DNA from 2 places in the Collinsella sp. AM09-41 genome. Region 1 is predicted to be linked to the other one. Evidence: riboswitches for the same ligand, from Rfam matches in the RefSeq annotation. Region 1 holds a riboswitch; the other holds the start of a gene.
What was found. A riboswitch is a leader RNA that binds a small molecule or an ion and turns the genes downstream of it on or off. The one in region 1 is predicted to bind thiamine pyrophosphate.
Positions count from the first base shown of each region.

Region 2: it holds a riboswitch for thiamine pyrophosphate, as region 1 does, so the genes downstream of both, thiM (hydroxyethylthiazole kinase) here and thiC (phosphomethylpyrimidine synthase ThiC) in region 1, are expected to answer to the same signal.

Region 1 is NZ_QRMJ01000003.1:36,621-46,425, forward strand. Features, by position in the region: gene DW112_RS04715 (TIGR02452 family protein) at 1-1,018, shown strand, start outside; gene DW112_RS04720 (SGNH/GDSL hydrolase family protein) at 1,097-1,756, shown strand; gene DW112_RS04725 (pentapeptide repeat-containing protein) at 1,842-2,447, shown strand; gene thiD (bifunctional hydroxymethylpyrimidine kinase/phosphomethylpyrimidine kinase) at 2,593-3,423, opposite strand; gene thiC (phosphomethylpyrimidine synthase ThiC) at 3,601-4,935, opposite strand; TPP riboswitch at 4,928-5,043, opposite strand; gene DW112_RS04740 (hypothetical protein) at 5,107-5,622, shown strand; gene DW112_RS04745 (YaaA family protein) at 5,663-6,472, opposite strand; gene DW112_RS04750 (aminopeptidase) at 6,576-7,973, opposite strand; gene polA (DNA polymerase I) at 8,140-9,805, shown strand, end outside.
Region 2 is NZ_QRMJ01000002.1:13,812-23,616, reverse strand. Features, by position in the region: gene DW112_RS03160 (EAL domain-containing protein) at 1-361, opposite strand, end outside; gene DW112_RS03155 (patatin family protein) at 691-1,560, shown strand; gene DW112_RS03150 (thiamine phosphate synthase) at 1,662-2,357, opposite strand; gene DW112_RS03145 (thiamine-binding protein) at 2,354-2,695, opposite strand; gene thiM (hydroxyethylthiazole kinase) at 2,699-3,538, opposite strand; TPP riboswitch at 3,590-3,700, opposite strand; gene DW112_RS03135 (HAD-IIB family hydrolase) at 3,864-4,772, shown strand; gene DW112_RS03130 (LysR family transcriptional regulator) at 4,783-5,679, shown strand; gene DW112_RS03125 (5-methyltetrahydropteroyltriglutamate--homocysteine S-methyltransferase) at 5,835-6,968, shown strand; gene DW112_RS03120 (uracil-xanthine permease family protein) at 7,092-8,426, shown strand; gene DW112_RS03115 (alpha/beta hydrolase) at 8,488-9,153, opposite strand; gene DW112_RS03110 (hypothetical protein) at 9,361-9,805, opposite strand, start outside.

The sequences.
Region 1 (9,805 bases):
AGCGTGCGCCAAGGATATCGAGCGTTCGCTTGCCGGTGTTCGCGAGTTTGACGGTATGCCTGCCGGCTTTGTCGCGGCGATGAAGGCCAAGGTTCAGAGTGCTGTGGCCGCCGAAGAACAGGTTGCCGAGGACGTCGAGGGCGCGGAGGCTGCCGAGACCGAGGCGGCGCCCGAGACCGAGGCAGCGCCTGAGCCCGTCGAGGAGTCTGCCGAGGAAATCGCTGAAGCTGAGTCCGCGCCTGCTGAGGAGCCCGCTCCGGTTCTGCCCGAGGTCACCGTGCTCGATGCCTCCGCCACGCAGGCCATCCTGGACAACGGTCGTGGCTATGCGCAGTTCTGCGACATGGCCGTGCTCGCCTTTGCCTCGTTCACCAACCCGGGCGGTGGCTATATTCAGGGTTATCTGGGCCAGGAGGCCACGCTGTGCGCCGATTCGTATCTGTACAACGTTCTCGATAAGCAGCGCAAATGGTACGGCGAGAACCGTCGCCGCAACATCAACTGCGAGCTTTACCGAAACCGTGCGCTGGTGGTGCCTGCGGTGCGCTTCGACCGCAACCACGTGCATGCATACGCCGACGTGATCGTGGCCGCCGCGCCCAACGTCAAGCGCGCCCGCCAGGAGTATCGCGTGAGCGACGATGCTCTGCTGGATGCCCTGCGCGACCGCATTCGCTTTGTGCTTGCCATCTGCGACGAGCTGGGTCGCGAGAAGCTCGTGCTGGGCGCTTGGGGCTGCGACAACAACGGCTTTGACGCAGAGACCGTGGCCGAGCTCTTCCGCAAGGAGCTCGCGTCGGGCGACTTTAAGGTCAAGCAGGTCTTCTTTGCCGTGCCTTCTACGCGCTGGGATGAGGATTTTGCCAAGTTCGAGCACGTGCTGGCAAACTTCCCCGAGCGCAACGAGGAGTCCTATGCCCAGGTTGCCGCTCGCGCTGCGGCAGCTCGCGCCGCCGAGCAGGCCCAGGCTGCTACCGAGGATGATGAGGACGAGGACGATTGGCGCAAGTACCTGTAATCGGTACGTGCTGACAGATAGGCCGAGCCGACGGGAGAGGCTGCTTCCGTCGGCTTTTTACTGAGCGAGGGGCTTACGATGAAAAACGTTCTATGCTTTGGCGACAGCAACACCTATGGTTACGATCCGGCGGGCATGCGCGACGGCACCGCGGTGCGCTATGCGCAGGATGTGCGCTGGTGCGGCGTGGCCCAACGTGACTTAGGCGAGGGCTGGCATGTAATTGAAGAAGGCCTCAACGGCCGCACGACGGTACGCGACGACATGTGCCATCTGGATACCAATCTTAACGGCATCCGCGCGCTGCCGATGCTGCTCGAGGCCCATAAGCCGCTGGATGCGATCGTTATTATGCTGGGAACTAACGATTGCAAGACGGTCTTTGGTGTGACGGCCTCCGATATTGCCCGTGGCACCATGGCACTGATTCGCGCGGTGCGTGCATTTCCCTGGACCAATGTCGCACCCTGCCCGCGTATTCTGCTGATGGCACCTATCAAGATCAAGCCGCAAATCGCCGATGTATATATGACCGATTTTGACGAGCGTTCCGTCGAGGCCTCGGAGCATTTTGCTGAATACTATGCGCACGTAGCCAAGCAGTTTGGCTGCGACTTTTTGAATGCAGCGGAGTTTGCCGAGCCGGGCGATATCGACTATCTGCATATGATGCCCGAAAGCCACGAGAGCCTGGGTCACGCCGTGGCAGCCAAGCTCCAAGAGATGCTCGGTGAGTAGCGCGACCCCAAGCCACCGCAAAGGGGACAGGCACCTTTGTGGTGGTTTTGCCCGGGTAAACGAACGGATTGGCTGCCATATGGGCATGGACGAGCTCATCGACCTCTTTGCCGAGGGCGATGAGCTCGTCTCCAATACCGCTTTTGAGGATTTGGATCTTGCCTACGACGTGGCGAACGGCGCGACCTTCGATGGCGTTGTGTTCCGATCTTGCGAGTTCGATAGCGTTGACTGGAGCGGCTCGACGTTTCGCGACGTGGTGTTTCGCGGTTGCCGCTTTATCCGCTGCAACATGGAAGGCTGCTGGCTCAGCCGCTGCGACTTCGTTGACTGCTCGGCACCGGGACTCAACTTGCTCAAGGCGCGCCTGTCGAGCGTGTCGTTTGGATCGTGCGATTTGAGCTATACGAACCTTTCGGAGGGACGCATTGGCCCTATGACAGCATGCGATACACGTCTGAGAGAGGCTGCGTTTCAGGGTGCCAAGCTGGGTCAGATACGCCTGGATGGCTGTGACCTGACGCGTGTTGATGTGTTCAAGACGTCGCTTTCCGGCGTTGATGTGTCGCGCTGTACATTTGCAGCGCCCGTTGTTTCGGGCGATTACCATGAGCTGCGTGGCCTGACGGTTAATGCCGAGCAGGCGTTGGCACTCTCGGGCCTGCTCGGCATCCAGCTCGCCGACGAATAGGCGCCCCGGTCCTTTGCTCGACCGCTATCTAAAATCAAACCGTCGCAACATCCGATGATTTTTCGCGTTTGCACGATTTTCATCGAATGTTGCGACGGTTTTTGGTGCAAGGTAGCCTGTCTTTTTTTGGCAGGTTACTGGCTATTTAGTACTGCCACATGTGGTTGACAGGGCCGGAGCCTTTGCCCATGTTCAGGCCGGCGGCGAGAGCGCCGGTCAGGTAGGCCTTGCCGGCGTTGATGGCGTCGGCAAGTTCCATGCCCTGGGCCAGCGCGCAAGCGATGGCGGATGAGAGCGTACAGCCGGTGCCGTGCGTGTTGCTGGTCTCAATGCGCTTGTGGCGAAACCACGTAGTGAGCGGATCGCCCAGGTGGTTGCCCTCGTCATCGAGGGGCGCAGGCTCGGCCAGTACGTCGTTAGCCTCGTTGACAAAATGACCGCCCTTAACCAAGGCTGCGCAGCCAAAGCGGCGGGTGAGGAGCATAGCGGCATTTTGTTGCGTGCGCTCGGAATCGACCTCGTAGTCGAGCAGCGTCATGGCCTCGGGAATGTTGGGCGTGATGACCGTTGCCAACGGGAACAGGCGGCGGGTGAGTGCCTCGGAGGCATCCTCGGCAATCAAGCGCGCGCCCGAGGTGGCGACCATGACGGGGTCGACGACCACGTTGGTTGCGTTCCAAGCGCTCAAGCGGTCTGCGATGACTTCGATAATCTCGGCAGAGGAGACCATGCCAATCTTGACGGAACTCGGGCGGATATCGTCAAAGACAGCGTCAATTTGCGCGGCTACGATATCTGGCGAGATATCCTGCACGGCGGTGACGCCCAGTGTGTTTTGCGCTGTGATGGCGGTGATGGCCGTCTCGGCATACAGGCGGTGCGCCGTGATGGTCTTGATGTCGGCCTGAATGCCGGCACCGCCGCTGGAATCGGATCCCGCGATGGATAGAACGGCGGGTACCTTGCTGCGATCCATGTTCGCTCCCTCGTTCGGTCGGATTCAAATGGGTCTTCAATCCGCATTATAAAGATGCCCGGGCCGGCTGTATGCCGATCCCGGGCGGGCGGTGCAATCTTTACGTAAATATAAACAAATGTTCACATGTCAACAATTGACGAGCACCTTGTTGCCGATTGTGGCTCCAATGACGCGTTAATCCTCCATGCCAAGATCGATCGTCGTGCCCTCGAACACCTTGTTGACGGTACGGACGGCGCACATCTTGCCACACATGGTGCAGGTGCCCTCGGTGGCGGCGGGGGATTCCTCGTAGCGCTTCTTACCGGTGACCGGATCGAGAGCACACTTCCACATGGCATCCCAGTCGAGCTTGCGACGTGCCTGGCCCATCTTGTCATCCATGTCGCGGGCGTGCGGCACCTTCTTGGCGATATCGGCGGCGTGCGCGGCAATCTTGGTGGCCATGAGGCCATCGAGCACGTCCTGGGCGTTGGGCAGGCACAGGTGCTCGGCCGGCGTCACGTAGCACAGGAAGTCGGCACCGGAGCTGGCGGAGATGGCGCCGCCGATGGCAGCGGTGATGTGGTCGTAACCCACGCCGATATCGGTCACCAGCGGCCCGAGCACATAGAACGGGGCATTGTGGCACAGGCGCTTCTGCAGTTTCATGTTGGCGGCGATCTCGTCGAGCGCCATGTGACCCGGACCCTCGACCATGACCTGGACGCCGGCAGCCCAAGCGCGCTTGCACAGCTTGCCCAGCTCGATCATCTCAGCGGTCTCGGTGGCGTCGTTGGAGTCGTAGAGGCAGCCCGGGCGGCAGGAGTCGCCGAGCGAAATCGTCACGTCGTACTCGTGGCAGATCTCGAGCAGCTCGTCAAAGTACTCGTAGAAGGGGTTTTCGTTGCCGGTGACCTCCATCCAGCCAAACAGCAGCGAGCCGCCGCGGCTCACGATGTTCATCAAGCGGCCGGTCTCCTTAAAGGTCTTGGTGACCGACTTGTTGATGCCGCAGTGGATGGTCATAAAGTCCACGCCGTCCTCGGCGTGCGCGCGCACGACCTCGAACAGGTCATCCTTGGTAAGCTTGACCAGCGGCTTTTCCATGTAGCCGATGGCGTCGTACATGGGGACGGTGCCCACCATGAGCGGCGTCTCGTCGATGAGCTGCTGGCGGAACTGGCGCGTCTTGCCCGAGTTGGAAAGGTCCATGATGGCGTCGGCGCCAAAGTCCTCGGCGATCTTGACCTTCTTCCATTCCTCGGCGGCATCGGCTTTATCGCCCGAGATGCCCAGGTTGACGTTGACCTTAGTAGACAGGCCCTCGCCGACACCAAAGGCGCGCATGCCTTTTTTGATGTGCACGATGTTGGCGGGAATGGCGATGCGGCCGTCGGCCACGCGCTCGCGGATGTACTCGGGGTCGCGATGCTCTCGCTCGGCGACTTCCTTCATCTGCGGCGTGATCTGCCCGGCGCGGGCGAAGTCGATTTGCGTGACGAGCTTGGGCTCGGTCTGTGTGCTCATTGGCACGGCTCCCTTCGTTGGCATTACCCATATCAGGTTTGCGGGTCAGGGCGGGCGCGCCCAGTCTCAGCCTGCCGTCTTGTCCTGCAAGCTCCCCGTTTATGTAATGGGCTCAAGTATAGCTCGAATGGGTACGATTGGCCTAACGAGCGTGCCTGTGGGGAGGCGAACATGGAAGACAAGCATCTATATCGAGAGACGCAATGGGATGTATCGGCCGAGGAAAGCCGTGCGCACCATGGCCTTGTCGCGATTGGTTTTGCGGTGCTTGCCGTGCTGGTGATTGCCTTTTGTATCTGGACGTTTGGCGGTCACGGCGGCGCTGCATGGGAGTTCGAGGCCGACGATGCCCTGCCGATCATGACAGTGAAGGTTACGGGCGGCAATACCGTTGCCGCGCCGGGCGACTATTGGTATCCGCGCGACGAGTTTGTGCAGCTGCAGTTGAGCGGCGGGTCTATTCCGGGCGAAGAAATCGAACGCGTGACGTATGATGCGGCGCTCAAAACGCTGACGGTGAAGCTCAAGAATCAGGGCGACGTGCCTACGACTATGGATATCGCGCTGACGGAATGGCGCTTGGAGCCCCCATCGGGTGTTGCGGTGTCCGAGGTAGAGCACGTTAAGATTACCTACCAAAATGGCTCGACAAACGAAGTTGCCAAAGCCGACGGCTTGGCGGAATAGACGCCGTGCCTAGGCAGCACATTCAAAAGTAGCGGTGGTCCTACAAGGTCTGTTCGTTCAGGAAGACCAAAGTGTTCTTATTTGAAAGCTCGGGAAAGTGACGATAACCAACGTCAAACGCGGTGAGCCCGCTTACATCCTCGAGCTTGTTTTCTGCCATCCAGCGCACCATGGAACCACGTGCCTTTTTGCTGGCGGTCGAGCGCTGGATGGGCTTGCCGTTGCGGATGCCTTCGCCAAAGAGGCACGTGACGACCGTGGCGTCGCCCGCGAGATGGGGCAGAACGGCTTTGGCGTACTCTACGCTGGCGAGGTTGACGATCGTGGTGTTTGAGCCTGCCGGGGCGATAGCCCGCGCGAGCTTGTCGCTCCAAAACGCATAGAGGTCTCGGGCATCGTCAACGGCGAGCTTCGCGCCCATTTCCAGCCGATATGGTTCGACGGCATGAAAGGGGCGAACGCACCCGTAAAGGCCCGAGAGGATCCACAGATGGTCTTGCAGCCATGCGAGCTGCGCGGAATCCATCACCTCGGGCGCCATGCTCTGGTATTGAATGCCGTGGTAGGACATGACGGCAGGGGAGAGGTGACAGGCGAGTGCGGGATTGTCGAGATCGCCGTTTTTCAGGATGGGCCCGAACTCATGCAGGGTGTTGAGGCAAGGCCCCAGCAGTTTGTCACTCACGTTCCATAGCGCCTGCAGGCTGTCGCTGCCTTCATTCCGCTCGATATCTAGCAGTGCGCGGTGGAGGCGAGCCGTCTCGCGCGCAAAGGGTGGAATGCCCAGGACTTCAAAAGCATCTTGGGCCGCGCACATCTGCTTGGCGGGCGAAATGACGACCTGCAGCATGGACTCTCCTCTGCCAAAAAGGAAGTTGCGGTGGAATACGGTCTGTTTTGGCCGTTTATGGGCCAGTTTAGTCTGTATTTCACCGCAACTGATGAAGGGTTGGTTACGCGCGCTCGATGAAGGCCTTGTAGCCGCGATAGGCCTCGTAGATATCGGCCTTGTTAGCGACCTCCCACAGGGCGTGCATGGACAGGACGGCAACGCCAGAGTCGATGACGTTCATGCCGTACTTAGCCATGATGTATGCGATGGTGCCGCCGCCGCCCGCGTTGACGCGACCGAGCTCGCAGGTCTGGAAGTCCACGCCGGCCTCGTCCATGATGTCGCGGATGAGGGCCACATACTCGGCGTCGGCGTCGTTAGAGCCGCCCTTGCCGCGGCTGCCCGTGTACTTGTTAAAGCACAGGCCGCGACCCATAAAGGCTGCGTTCTTGGTTTCGAACTTGCCGGCGTAGCCCGGGTCGAAGCCGGCGGACACGTCGGAGGAGAGCATGCGGCTGCGGGCGAGCGCGCGGCGCAGGGCCAGCGGGCTATCCTCGCCGGCGAGCGTCATGATCTCGGCGACGGTGTTCTCGAAGAAGCGGCTCGTCATGCCGGTGGCACCCACGGAACCGATCTCCTCCTTGTCGACGATGAGTGTGATGCTCGTGCGCTCCACGTTGGCGACGTTGATCTGGGCGAGCATGGACGGATAGGCGCAGACACGGTCGTCGTGGCCATAGCCCAGAATCATGGAGCGGTCGAGGCCCATGTCACGGGCGGGGCCGGCGGGCACGACCTCGATCTCGGCGGAGAGGAAGTCCTCCTCCTCGACGTCGTACTGCTCCTTGAGGATATCCAGGAACATCTGCTTGACGGGCTCCTTGGGAGCGTCCTTGTCGTCCTCGTCAAACTTGACGGGGCGGCCGCCCACGATCACGTCGAGGATCTCGGCGTCGACGGCGTCCTTGGCGGGCTTGGCCATCTGCTCGCTCGAGAGGTGGATCAGCAGGTCGGAGATGGTAAAGACCGGGTCGTCGGCCTTGTCACCGATGTTGATGTCGACGGTGGTGCCGTCCTTTTTGCAGATGACGCCCACGAGTGCGAGCGGGGAAGCGACCCAGTGGTAGCTCTTGACGCCGCCATAGTAGTGCGTGTCGAGATAAGCCATGTCGCCGGCCTCGAAGGCGGGGTTCTGCTTGAGGTCCAGGCGCGGCGAGTCCACGTGGGCGCCCAGGATGTTAAAGCCCTGCTCGAGCGGGGCGGTGCCCAGGTTGACGAGCATGAGGTCCTTGCCGTGGTTGGCGGCGTACACCTTGTCGCCGGCCTTGAGCGCGCGGCCCTCGGCGATCACGGTCTCCAGATTGACGTAGCCCGCCTCCTCGGCCATCTTGATACCGGCCTTGACGCACAGGCGCTCGGTCTTGTTCTCACTCAAAAACTGCTTATAGCCGCGGCAAAGCTCCTCGAGCTCCTCGATCTGCTGTGGCGTGTACTTTTTCCATGCGCTGGGACGCTCCATGACGCAGGCTCCTTTCGGATCGATCGTGCTGGTTGATGTACCGTGAGCCATCGTATCACGCGCGGGCCCGCGGCGGCAGGGAAGCCTGATGTGCGGTGGCCGCGGGGCGGGGAGCGTGTAAACTGGTGTGAGCAAACCGTGCCCAGCCCAAAGCGAGGTATTCAATATGTCTGAAAAGCGCCGTACCTTTGCCGTCATCGACGGCAACTCGCTCATGCATCGCGCCTTCCACGCCGTGCCGCCGACCATGAACGCGCCGGACGGTCGCCCCACCAACGCGATCTTTGGTTTTCTGAACATGTTCCTCAAGATGATCGATGCCTTTAATCCCGACGGCGTTGTCGTGGCGTTTGACAAGGGCAAGCCGCGTGTGCGTATGGAGATGCTGCCGCAGTACAAGGCGCAGCGCCCGCCCATGGACCCCGACCTGCACGCGCAGTTCCCCATGATCAAGGAGCTGCTCGCCGCGCTCAACGTGCCCATTTTGCAGTCCGAGGGCTGGGAAGGCGACGATATCCTGGGAACCATGGCGCGCCTGGGCGAGGAGGCCGGCTGCGACATGCTGCTGGTGACCGGCGACCGCGACATGTATCAGCTCGTGACCGAGCACGTCAACGTGGTCTCGACTCGCAAGGGCCTGTCCGACGTGGCGATCATGACGCCCGAGAGCGTGGACGACCTGTATCACGGCATCACGCCGGCGCTCGTGCCCGATTTTTACGGTCTGAAGGGCGATACGTCGGACAACATTCCCGGCGTACCGGGCATCGGCCCCAAAAAGGCGAGTGCGCTCATCGCGCAGTACGGCAGCCTTGACGAGGTCATCGCGCATGCTGACGAGGTCAAGGGCAAGATGGGAGAAAACCTGCGCGCACACATCGACGACGCGCTGCTGAGCCGTAAGGTGGCGACCATCCGCACCGATGCACCCGTTGAGCTCGATTTTGAGGCGACGTCCTTCCCGGCGTTTTCCGCCGATGAGGTTTCCGCGGCGCTGGGCACGCTTGGTATCACCGCCATGCAGAACCGTTTCTTGGCGCTGATCGGCGGCGAGGGCGGGGCAGCTGCCAGCACGTTTGAGATTCCCGCTGTTTTGCGCGCAGCCGCCGGCGATGCTGGCGCGCTTGGTGCCGTTGCGGCTGAGGTCTCCCGCGTGATTGATGCCGGCGAGTGGGTCGCCGCCGTGGTGGACGATGACAAGGAAGAGGGCGCGCTCTTTGGGCTGACGCGCACGCTGTGGTTGGCGACGTCCAAGGGCCTGTTTGCGCTCGAGGAGGGCGACAGTGGTGCGGCGGCTGAGGTTGAGGGCTTCAACTTCGCCCACGGCGTGATTGCCGGCGTGCTCGCGCGTCTGTTTATGGAAGGCCGTGTGGCGAGCCCGGATATGAAGGCGCTTCTGCATGAGCTTTCGCCCATCGATTCTTCTGAGCTCGAGCTCATGGATCCGCTGGCAGTCGATTCCACGCGCATCTTCGATACCGTTGTTGCCGCCTACCTGTTGGATTCCGACCGCTCCGAGTTCGATGAGGCGTATCTTGCCGATACGTATCTGCAGATGGCACTGCCTGCGGCGCGCGGCGCAGAGGGTGCTGGCGAGGACGCTCCTGCGCCCGCCGCTCGCACGGCGGCCTTGACGCTGGCGCTGGTTGCACCGCTGCGTGACCGCATGGCCCGCGAGAACGCCGCCAACGTGTTCGATGGGATCGAGATGCCGCTCGTGCCGGTGCTTGCCAAGATGGAGCGCGCGGGCATGCTCGTGGACCCCGACCGCCTGCACAGTCTGTCCGAGGGCCTGGCGACCCAGATTGCCGAGGTCGAGCGCAGCATTCGCG
Region 2 (9,805 bases), on a different contig from region 1:
CGAGGTCGTCCTCGGTTGCAATCGTAGACAGGATGGCAAACTCGTCGCCTCCCAGACGAAACGCCGCTTCGTCCACCTCCATATACAGCTTGAGATAGAGGCTTACCTGCAAAATATAGCGGTTGCCCTCGTCATGGCCAAAGACGTCGTTGCAGTGCTTGAGATTGTCGATATCGATGTACGCCATGGTAACGGGGGTGTCCTGCTCCCAGAGCTCCTCGAGGGAACGGGCAAAGCCGCCGCGGTTGCCAAGCCCGGTAAGCTGGTCGGTAAAGGCGGTCCTGACCAGATCCTCCTGACGCTTGAGAAGGTCGCGGACGGTCTTTTCGAGCGTTTCAGTGTAATTGCTGGGGGTATCCATGCTGTAGGCGGCTTTCTGGGGTCGGGGCGGATTGCGTCGGGCGAGCTCGTTGTGCACACGCGTTGTTGCTCAACGCCTCGCGTGTTTCCAAGCCCCCGCCTTGCTGCGTCGTTGGGTTTATTTGTCGGCTGACGTTCGTTGCTGATAACTACTGAGTAGTATAAACAAGTGTATGGAATTATGCAGGGGTGCCCATGTTGCGGGCGGCCATTATTCGCCATTATTCGCCAAACGGTAACGCGACGATGTTCGATGAAAATGCGACTGAGGCGATATATGTTGACGGGTATACTTGTTTCGTTTTAAAACGCAGGAACGGAGATGGTCGCATGGCACAGCCAGATACGACGCCCACGGTGGGGCTTGCGCTCGAGGGAGGCGGCTACCGCGGTATGTATACGGCGGGCGTGCTCGACGTATGGATGGAGCACGGCTTAACCTGCGACCATATGGTGGGTGTCTCGGCGGGCGCGGCGTTTGGCTACAACTTTAAATCGCGCCAGATCGGCCGCGCCATTCGCTACAACAAGGCCTATTGCGCCGACAAGCGCTATGCGAGCGTGACGAGCTGGTTGCGAACCGGCGATATGTTCAATGCCGAGTTTGCCTATCATGAGGTACCCATCGAGCGCGATCCCATCGATCTGGAGGCATATCGCGCCTGCCCCATGCGGTTTACGTGCGTATGTACCGATCTTAAGACGGGGCAGGCCGTCTACCATGACCTGCCTTACGGTGATGAGCATGATATCGAGTGGATCCGGGCGTCGTCGGCGATTCCCGTGGCAACACGACCCGTTGCCATTGAGGGGCATAAGTATCTGGATGGTGGCGTGGCTGATTCTATTCCCAGCGCATGGCTGTTTGCGCAGGGGTATGACCGCAATATCGTGGTACTCACGCAGCCGGCGGGCTTTGTGAAGCAGCCCAACAGCGTGATGCCCATGCTGCGGCGCGTGTTCCGTCACTATCCGGAGTTTGTTGCAGCGCTTGAGCATCGGCATGAGGTCTACAATGCCACGCTCGATGACCTGGCACGTCGAGAGGCTGCCGGGGAAATCTTTGTGGTGCGGCCGAGCGAATCGGTGAAGGTGCCGTCGCTGTGCCGCGAACCGGATGAGCTCGAGCGCATCTACCAGGTCGGCCGCCACGATGCAGAGGCGACTTTGCCGGCGTTGGAAGCGTATCTGGCGGGGTAAGGGTCGCATACGGAAAGCGCATCCCGGAATGGAGGCCCAAACTGGGATGCGCTTTCCATTGCTGAAGATATGAGGCTGCGAATCAGCTGTTCGGCCTATGCCTATGCCTGCTGCCAGGTGTCGACAAGCTCCTTGGCCGCGGCGTAGGGATCGTCGGCGCTGCAGACGGCGCTCACCACAAAGAAGCCGTCGACGCCGGTTGCCTTAAGCTGCGGCAAGTCGGCCGTCTTAACGCCGCCGCCCACCACGATGGGCACGGGGCTTGCCGCGTGGAGTGCGGCCAGGTCCTCAAAGCTCTTGGTGATGATGGAGCCATCGGCTGCGCGTCCGCAGTCGCGCTTGGTCTCGGTCTCGTGGAGCGGGCCGATGCCCAGGTAGTCGACCAGACTCATGTCGGCGGTCTTGACGTACTCGAGCATTTCCTCGCAACGGGCCGAAAGGCCCACGATGGCGTCGGGGCCCAGCAGCTTGCGACAGACCTCGACGGGAATATCGCTCTGGCCCACGTGCACGCCGTCGACCGCAATGCCCTGCTCGCGTGCGGCGAGTACGCAGTCAAGGCGGTCATCGATTAGCAAGGCGACCTGACCGGTCTTGCCGGCCTGTGCGATTGCCTGCGCGGCGTCGCCGGTCAGCGCAATGATCTCGCGGGCGCTTGCCACCTTGGAGCGCACCTGAATGCAGGTAAAGCCGGCGTCGAGCGCCTGGGCCACCACATCGCCCACGGGGCGTCCGAGGGTGTTTTCGGGGCCGAGCACCAGATAGGCCGAGATATCAAGGTTGTCGCGGATGCTCATCGTGCTTCCTCCTGCTTTTTGATCTGCGCTTCCATGCGCTCGAGTTTGCCGGTCATGGTGTCGGTAAATCCAGGTCGAATATCGGCTTTGAGCACGACTTCGGTTCGGATGCCCTTGTTCGCTAACACAAAGGTCGCGTCGCGCACGACCTGCATGACCTCGTCCCAGTCGCCCTCGATCTCGGTGAACATCGAGGTGGTGCGGTTGGGAAGGCCGCTCTCGCGAATGACGCGCACGACCTCGGCGACCTCGGCGGACAGTTCATCGCCGGTGCCGCACGGGGCGATGGCCACAGCGACGAGCGTGTTCATGCCGGCATTGGTTGCGGGCTCGGACATGGCTTATGCCTCCTCGAGCTCGAGTTGGTTATCGGCGATGTCTTGGGCGGTTGCGCGGTAGAGCTCGTCGATAAAGGCGACCTTAAAGCTTGCCGGGGCATCGGCGACGGCGGCGGCACGCGTGCCGGCGACGTTGTAGACGGCGGTACCGCAGACGGCTGCCGTAAACGGATCGGCAGCGCAGGCGTACACGGCCAGCACGCCGCCCTGCGAGCAACCGCAGCCGGTAATCTTGGACATGAGCGGGCTGCCGCCGTGGGATTTGGCCACGGTCGTGCCGTCGGTAATCAGGTCGACTTCGCCCGAGACCACAACGGCGCCGCCGGTGTAGCGAGCGAGCGCCACGGCGGCATCGCGGGCGGCGTCGACCGTGTCGGTGGTATCGACACCACGTACGCGGCTCAGATCGGCCGACTCGCCCTCAAGACCCCACAGGCCGGAGAGTGCGATGATCTCGGAGGCGTTGCCGCGTACGATGGCGGGCTTGTACTGCTTGAGCTCGTTTACCAGCTGGGTGCGCAGGCTACCGATGCCCAGACCCACCGGATCGAGCACCCAGGGCTTGCCGGCGTCGTGTGCCGCCTTGGCCGCGCGGGGAATCGTCTGCTCGTAGATGGGGAAGAGCGTGCCCATGTTGAGATAGATGGCGGCGCCGCCGGCAACGAGCGCCTCGCCCTCGTCGGGCAGATAGACCATGGCGGCCGAACCGCCCACGGCGAGCTGCGCGTTGGCGACAAAGTCGATCGTCACCGTGTTGGTGATGGAGCCGGCCATCGGATTGGTGGCTCGAATCTCCTCTACGGCCTTGACCATATGTTGCTTAAGCTGTTCCGAATCAATCACTGCACATGCCTCCTTGGCATAGAAAAGGGGCGCTGTGCATAGACAGCGCCCCTGTAAAGGCGGCACGCTCCCTACGCCAGCATTAACTGACAGGTTCAAAGGATTGGGCCCTATGCCCTCTCAGCCTTGTGGTTTGCACCGCCGGCACTCCCGCATCGAATCTGTTGTTCCCTATACTAGCGCACCTGCCAATATGGGACAGGTTTATTTTGGCAGGTGGCAACAGGGGCGCTGCATTTTCCCAGATAAAACCTGCCAAGATAAACCTGTCCCTTATTGGCAGGTCGTTACAATAGACGGGATAAAGAATGACCGAGGGGACCTTATGATCAAACTTGTTCTGACCGATATGGACGATACGCTGATTCCTGCTGGACACGATGGCGCCAGCGACTGCGCCATCGAGGGCATTCATGCCATGCAGGCGGCGGGCCTGCATTTTGGCCCGGTTTCGGGTCGCCAGCCGTCCGCGATGAGCTGGATGTTCCGCAATCGCTCCGAGTGCTTCTCGACCGGTGCGTTTTGCAACGGCCAGGTGATGTTTGTCGATGGCGAGGCGGTTGCCTCGCGCGCAACTGATAACGATGCCCTTATGCGCCTGGCCGACTACCTGGAGCAAGAGACCGACGATACCTATTTGAAGGTCTACCGTCTGGGTGATGACTTTTGGGACAACGACGCCTATTGCGTGACAAGCGATCCCGAGCGTGTGCGTCGCGCCATGGAGTCAGGCGGCAACGCGTGGCTCAAGGGCGAAGAGGCTCCCTGTCGCCCTGTCGTTGACGATGCCCCGGTATACAAGGCGAATATCTGGAGTGCCCGTTCGCGCGAGGAGCTCGCCGAGCTGCGCGAGCGTGTTGCCGCCGAGGTGCCGGAGCTCTCGCTCGTGTTTCCCAACAACCGCGTGCGCCTGTTCGACGTTCTTCCGACCGGCTGGGACAAGGGCTGTGCTGCGCTGGAGCTGGCGCGCGCTTTGGGCCTGACGCCCGACGAGGTGGCCGTATTCGGCGATTCCGATAACGATTTGCCCATGATCGATGCCGTTCCCAATTCCGTTGCAGTCGCCAATGCCAACGAGGCCGTCACGGCTGCCGCGCGCTGGCATATCGGCGCTGCGGCAGATGATGCGGTTGCCGGGGCTCTGCATCAGATTGCCGCCTGCGCCGCGACGGGGGAGATGCCGTCGTTTATGCGTCAGATGGACGCGACGGGTTTCGACGTCACGAACGTCTAGGGAGAAAGCCATGAAGCTCCAGCAGCTCAGATATGTCGTCAAAGTTGCCGAATGCGGCAGCATCACCGAGGCCTCGCGCCGGCTCTTTGTGTCGCAGCCTTCGATTACCGCGTCAATTCGCGATCTCGAAAACGAGATGGGTGTACACATCTTTGAGCGCACCAACAAGGGCGTCATTGTGTCCGAGGAAGGCGAGACCTTCTTGGGCTACGCGCGCCAGGTGCTCGACCAGGCCGACCTGCTCGAGGGCAAGTACAAAGGCACGTCCGAGCAGGTGCCGCACTTTAGTGTGAGCTGCCAGCATTATTCCTTTGCCGTTAATGCATTTGTCGATGTGATCCGCGAGTTCGATGCCGCGCGCTACGACTTTACCCTGCGCGAGGAGCAGACCCACGAGATTATCGAGGACGTCGCGCATATGAAAAGCGAGCTCGGCATCCTGTATCTGTCGGAGCACAATCGCGAGGTCATCGAGCGCATGCTGGCGGCCAACGAGCTCGTATTCGAAGGACTCTTCTGCGCTACGCCGCATGTCTTTGTGTGCTCCGACCATCCGCTGGCGGGTCGCTCGAGTGTGACGCTCGAGGACTTGGAAGACTACCCGTTCCTGTCCTATGAGCAGGGCAGCTACAACTCGTTTTACTATTCCGAGGAGCTGACCTCGACCTTTGAGCGCCGCAAGAATATCCGCGTGCGCGACCGTGCGACGCTGTTCAACCTAGCTATGGGCCTTAACGGTTACACGGTGTGTTCGGGCGTGATCAGCCATGAACTTAACGGCCCCGGCATTATCTCCATTCCGCTCGATGTAGACGAGTACATGGAGATCGGCATCATCACGCGCAAGAACACGACACTTACGCGCTACGGGCAGGCCTATATCGAAGCGATTCGTCAGCACATCTAGACTGCTGCGTTCTGCACGGGTCAAATCTCTTTATGGCAGTCCCAACTAATATAGGAAGCATCTATATCAAACTGATATAAACGCATATTTTACGATGTCCATATGAGCGCTCATACTCTGTCCCAGTAAAGCAACCAATGCAAAGGGAGATATCTATGAGCACTTCGATTCAACCGAACGCGCCGTTTCGTGCCGATATCGTCGGCAGTTTTCTTCGTCCGCAGGCTGTAAAGGACGCCCGTGCCGCCTATGTCGCGGGTAAACTCGACGCTTCCGGCCTTAAGGCCGTCGAGGACGAGGCCATCCGCGACTTAGTGGCCAAGCAGAAGGCTGCCGGCCTGCAGGTGATTACCGATGGCGAGTTCCGCCGCAGCTACTGGCACCTCGATTTTATGTGGGGCCTCAACGGCATTGAGCGCCGCGCCTCGCGCACGGGCTACATGTTCCACGATGAGGAGACTACCGCCGACACCGCCGTGGTAACCGGTCCCATTAGCGGTGAGAATCATCCGTTCGTCGAGCACTTCAAATTTATCAAGTCGCTCGAGGGAGAGGGCCAGGTCGCGCGCCAGACCATTCCGGCGCCGATCCAGACGTTCTCCGAAGTCACACTCGACCGCTGCGATGGCCAGCAGGAGAGTCTGCACGCCGTCTACAAGACCGACGAAGAACTCGTCGATGCCATTGCCGCAGCATACCGCACCGTGATTGCTGACCTGTATGCCGCGGGCTGCCGCAACATCCAGTTTGATGACTGCACCTGGGGCATCTACTGCGATACCGACTTTGTGTCCAAGACTGGCATGAGCCCGGTTGACCTGCAAAGGGTGAGCGAGCTGGGCGTGGCGCTCAACAACGCCGCCATCGAGGACAAGCCCGACGACCTCGTCATTAACACGCACGTGTGCCGCGGCAACTACCACTCTACCTATGCTTTCGAGGGCGGCTATGACCCCATCGCGCCGTACCTGTTTGCACATGAGGATGTCGACGCATTCTACCTGGAGTTCGATACGCCGCGCGCCGGCGGTTTTGAGCCGCTCAGCTACGTTGCCCCGGGCAAGAAGGTCGTGCTGGGCTTGGTGACCACCAAGGCCGCAGAGCTCGAGAACGAGGATGTTATCGTCGAGCGCATCCGCGAAGCCGCAAAGTACGTGCCGCTCGAGAACCTGTATCTGTCTCCCCAGTGCGGCTTTGCCAGCTGCGAGATTGGCAACAAGCTGACCGAGGACGAGCAGTGGGCAAAGATCGCCCTGGTCAAACGCATCGCCGAGCGCATCTGGAAGTAGTGCTGCCGTTCGCAGGGGGCGTCGTGGTCGGAGCGGCATGCATCGCGTACAATGGTTCGGATCGTATCGTTCGGGCAGGTAATCCGATATGCCCGAGCGCCCTTCCATTATGAAAGGACATCCATGTCCCAATCCTCGACGCCCGCCGTCGCCGATGCCATCTACGATGCGTCGTCGCTCGGTCGCCCGCGCATGTTCCTACTCGGTCTGCAGCATCTATTCGCGATGTTCGGTGCCACGGTGCTCGTACCCGTGCTCACCGGTCTCTCGGTGTCGGCGACCCTTTTGTTTGCCGGCCTGGGCACGCTGCTCTTCCACTTCCTATCGCGCGGCAAGGTGCCAGCGTTTTTGGGATCTTCGTTTGCCTTTATCGCGGGCTATGCCGCCATCGCGCCCAACGGCGAGGCCGAGCTTTTGCCCTACGCCTGCCTAGGTGTAGCCTGTGCCGGCCTGCTCTATCCGGTGCTGGCGGCCCTGTTTCGCGCGTTTGGTGCCAAGCGCGTTATGCGCTTCTTCCCGCCGGTAGTGACTGGCCCCATCGTCATTTCCATCGGCCTGATCTTGGCAAGCTCTGCCATCGCCAACTGCCAGACCAATTGGCTTGTTGCCGTTGTCGCTGTGGCGGTGATCGTCATCTGCAACATCTGGGGCCGTGGCATGGTCAAGATCGTGCCGATTCTGCTGGGCGTTGTGGTGAGCTATGCCGTTGCGACTGCGCTCGGCGAGGTTGATTTCTCGGGCGTCGCAGCCGCTCCCTGGGTTGGCTTGCCCGTCGTGTGGGATAACACCGTGTTTGCGCTCTTTGGCCCGCAGTTCGATAGCGGTCTTGCCACGACGGCCATCATCACCATTATGCCGCTGGCCTTTGCGACCATGATCGAGCATATCGGTGACATCTCGGCTATCGGCTCCACTTGCGAGCGTAACTACATCGCCGATCCTGGCCTGCATCGCACGCTGCTTGGCGACGGCCTGGCGACCATTCTCGCATCGCTCTTTGGCGCTCCGGCTAACACCACCTATGGCGAGAACACCGGTGTGCTTGCCCTAACGCGTGTGTTTGACCCGCGCGTGATTCGCATTGCCGCATGTTGTGCCATTGCGCTCTCGTTCTGCCCCAAGTTCGCGGCTGTCATTGCGGCCATGCCGGCGTGTGTAATCGGCGGCGTGTCGCTCGTGCTCTATGGCATGATCAGCGCCGTGGGCGTCCGCAACCTCATCGAGAACCAGGTCGATTTCCAAAACAACCGCAACGTGCTGGTGGCCGCCCTGGTGCTCGTGCTTTCGCTCGGCATTGCGTACAGCACCGCCGGCGCCATCGTGCTTGAGCTGGGCGGCGTGACGATTTCGCTTTCCGGCCTTGCCGTGGGCTCGCTGGTGGGCATCGTGCTCAACGCCATCCTGCCGGGTAACGACTTTGAGTTTGACGTCTCCGAGCTTGAGGAGGCTGCTGAGTAACAACTGCGTCCAGCTAAAACAAGATATGGTGCCCATGCGTATATGCGCGTGGGCACCATTTTTAATGCGTCAGTATCCAGTGGATGCCGCGGGCCATGCGCAAGTCGGTCTGGGAAAAGTGATTGCCGGGGTTGAGCTCCAGCGTCGTGGGAATACCACGTTCGCCGAGCAGCTTTTCCATTGCGCGCGTATCGTCGAGTACGTGCCGCATCATGCGGTTGGGAGTCTTGGTCTCCTTTTTACCGAGCGACAGATAGACAGCCTGCGGGCTGCCGGCAAATGGCGCCGTGCTGGCGCGATCGACAAAGTCGGGAAACCATAGCGACCCCGATGCGCTCGCGGCGCGGTCAAATGCGTCGGTTTGCCAGAGGGACCAGAGTGCGAAGAGGCCCGCGAGCGAGTAACCGGCAATGCCACGCCAGGTGGGCGGCTGAGGAAGCGATGACTCGACCTGGGGGATTATCTGATTCAGCAGCTCATCAAGAAAACCGGCAGCTTGGCCGCCGAAAGGCTCGGCATCGCGTACGGTCCCGTCGCATGCCCAGGGGCTCAGCTCGCGATTCCAATCGAGCCCGCCAATGGTGACGAGGGCGAATGGCGGACAGTCGAGCTCTCGGCAACACTTATAAACCTCGCTGCCGTCGCCCACGACCACAGGAAGGTAGATGACAGGCGCGCTTTCCGTATGATTCGAATAAACGGTTATCTGCTTTTGATGCGCTTCCATGACGGGCTTCTCTCAGTGTTGTGATATCGGCAGCCCCAATTGTCGCACGCCAGCGTATGCCGGTTGGGCTAGACCAAAGACAATCTCGTGCATCCCCTGCGGACGCATATGGAAAACGCCACCGCCGGAGGGGAGCTCGGCGGTGGCGTTGTTAAACGGTGCTGGGGCTCGGGGCCTTCGCGGGAGCTGCCATGTGCGCAGAGGCGTCTAAGAGCGCTTACGGCTCGCCATGGTGCCTGCGGCGATAGCGGCTGTTCCCGCAAGGACGGTTGCCACGATGGCCGCACCCGAGGTGTCGCCGGTTGCCGCGAGCACGCCGGTAGTCTTGGCTTTCGTGGTTGAAGCCGCAACGGCCTTGGTCGGCTTTGAGCCCTCAGGCTTGGGGTTCTGCTTGGTCTCGTCGGGCTTGGGGTCTTCCGGCTTGGCTACCTCGGGAGGTGCGATGGTCGTGCTTTTGGCGACTGCTTTGATATAGAGGGAGTCGACCGTGGCGTCGCCCGTGCCGATGGCTTGGCCTGCTTCGTAGATGCCGTCACGGAGCTTGCGATAGTCAATGACCTTGCCGCCTTCGGGCGTCTGGATGGCGGCGTTCTCAATCTTGATGGTGCCGATTGTCTTGCCGTCAGCGCTCATGGCACGGGCAAAGATTGCC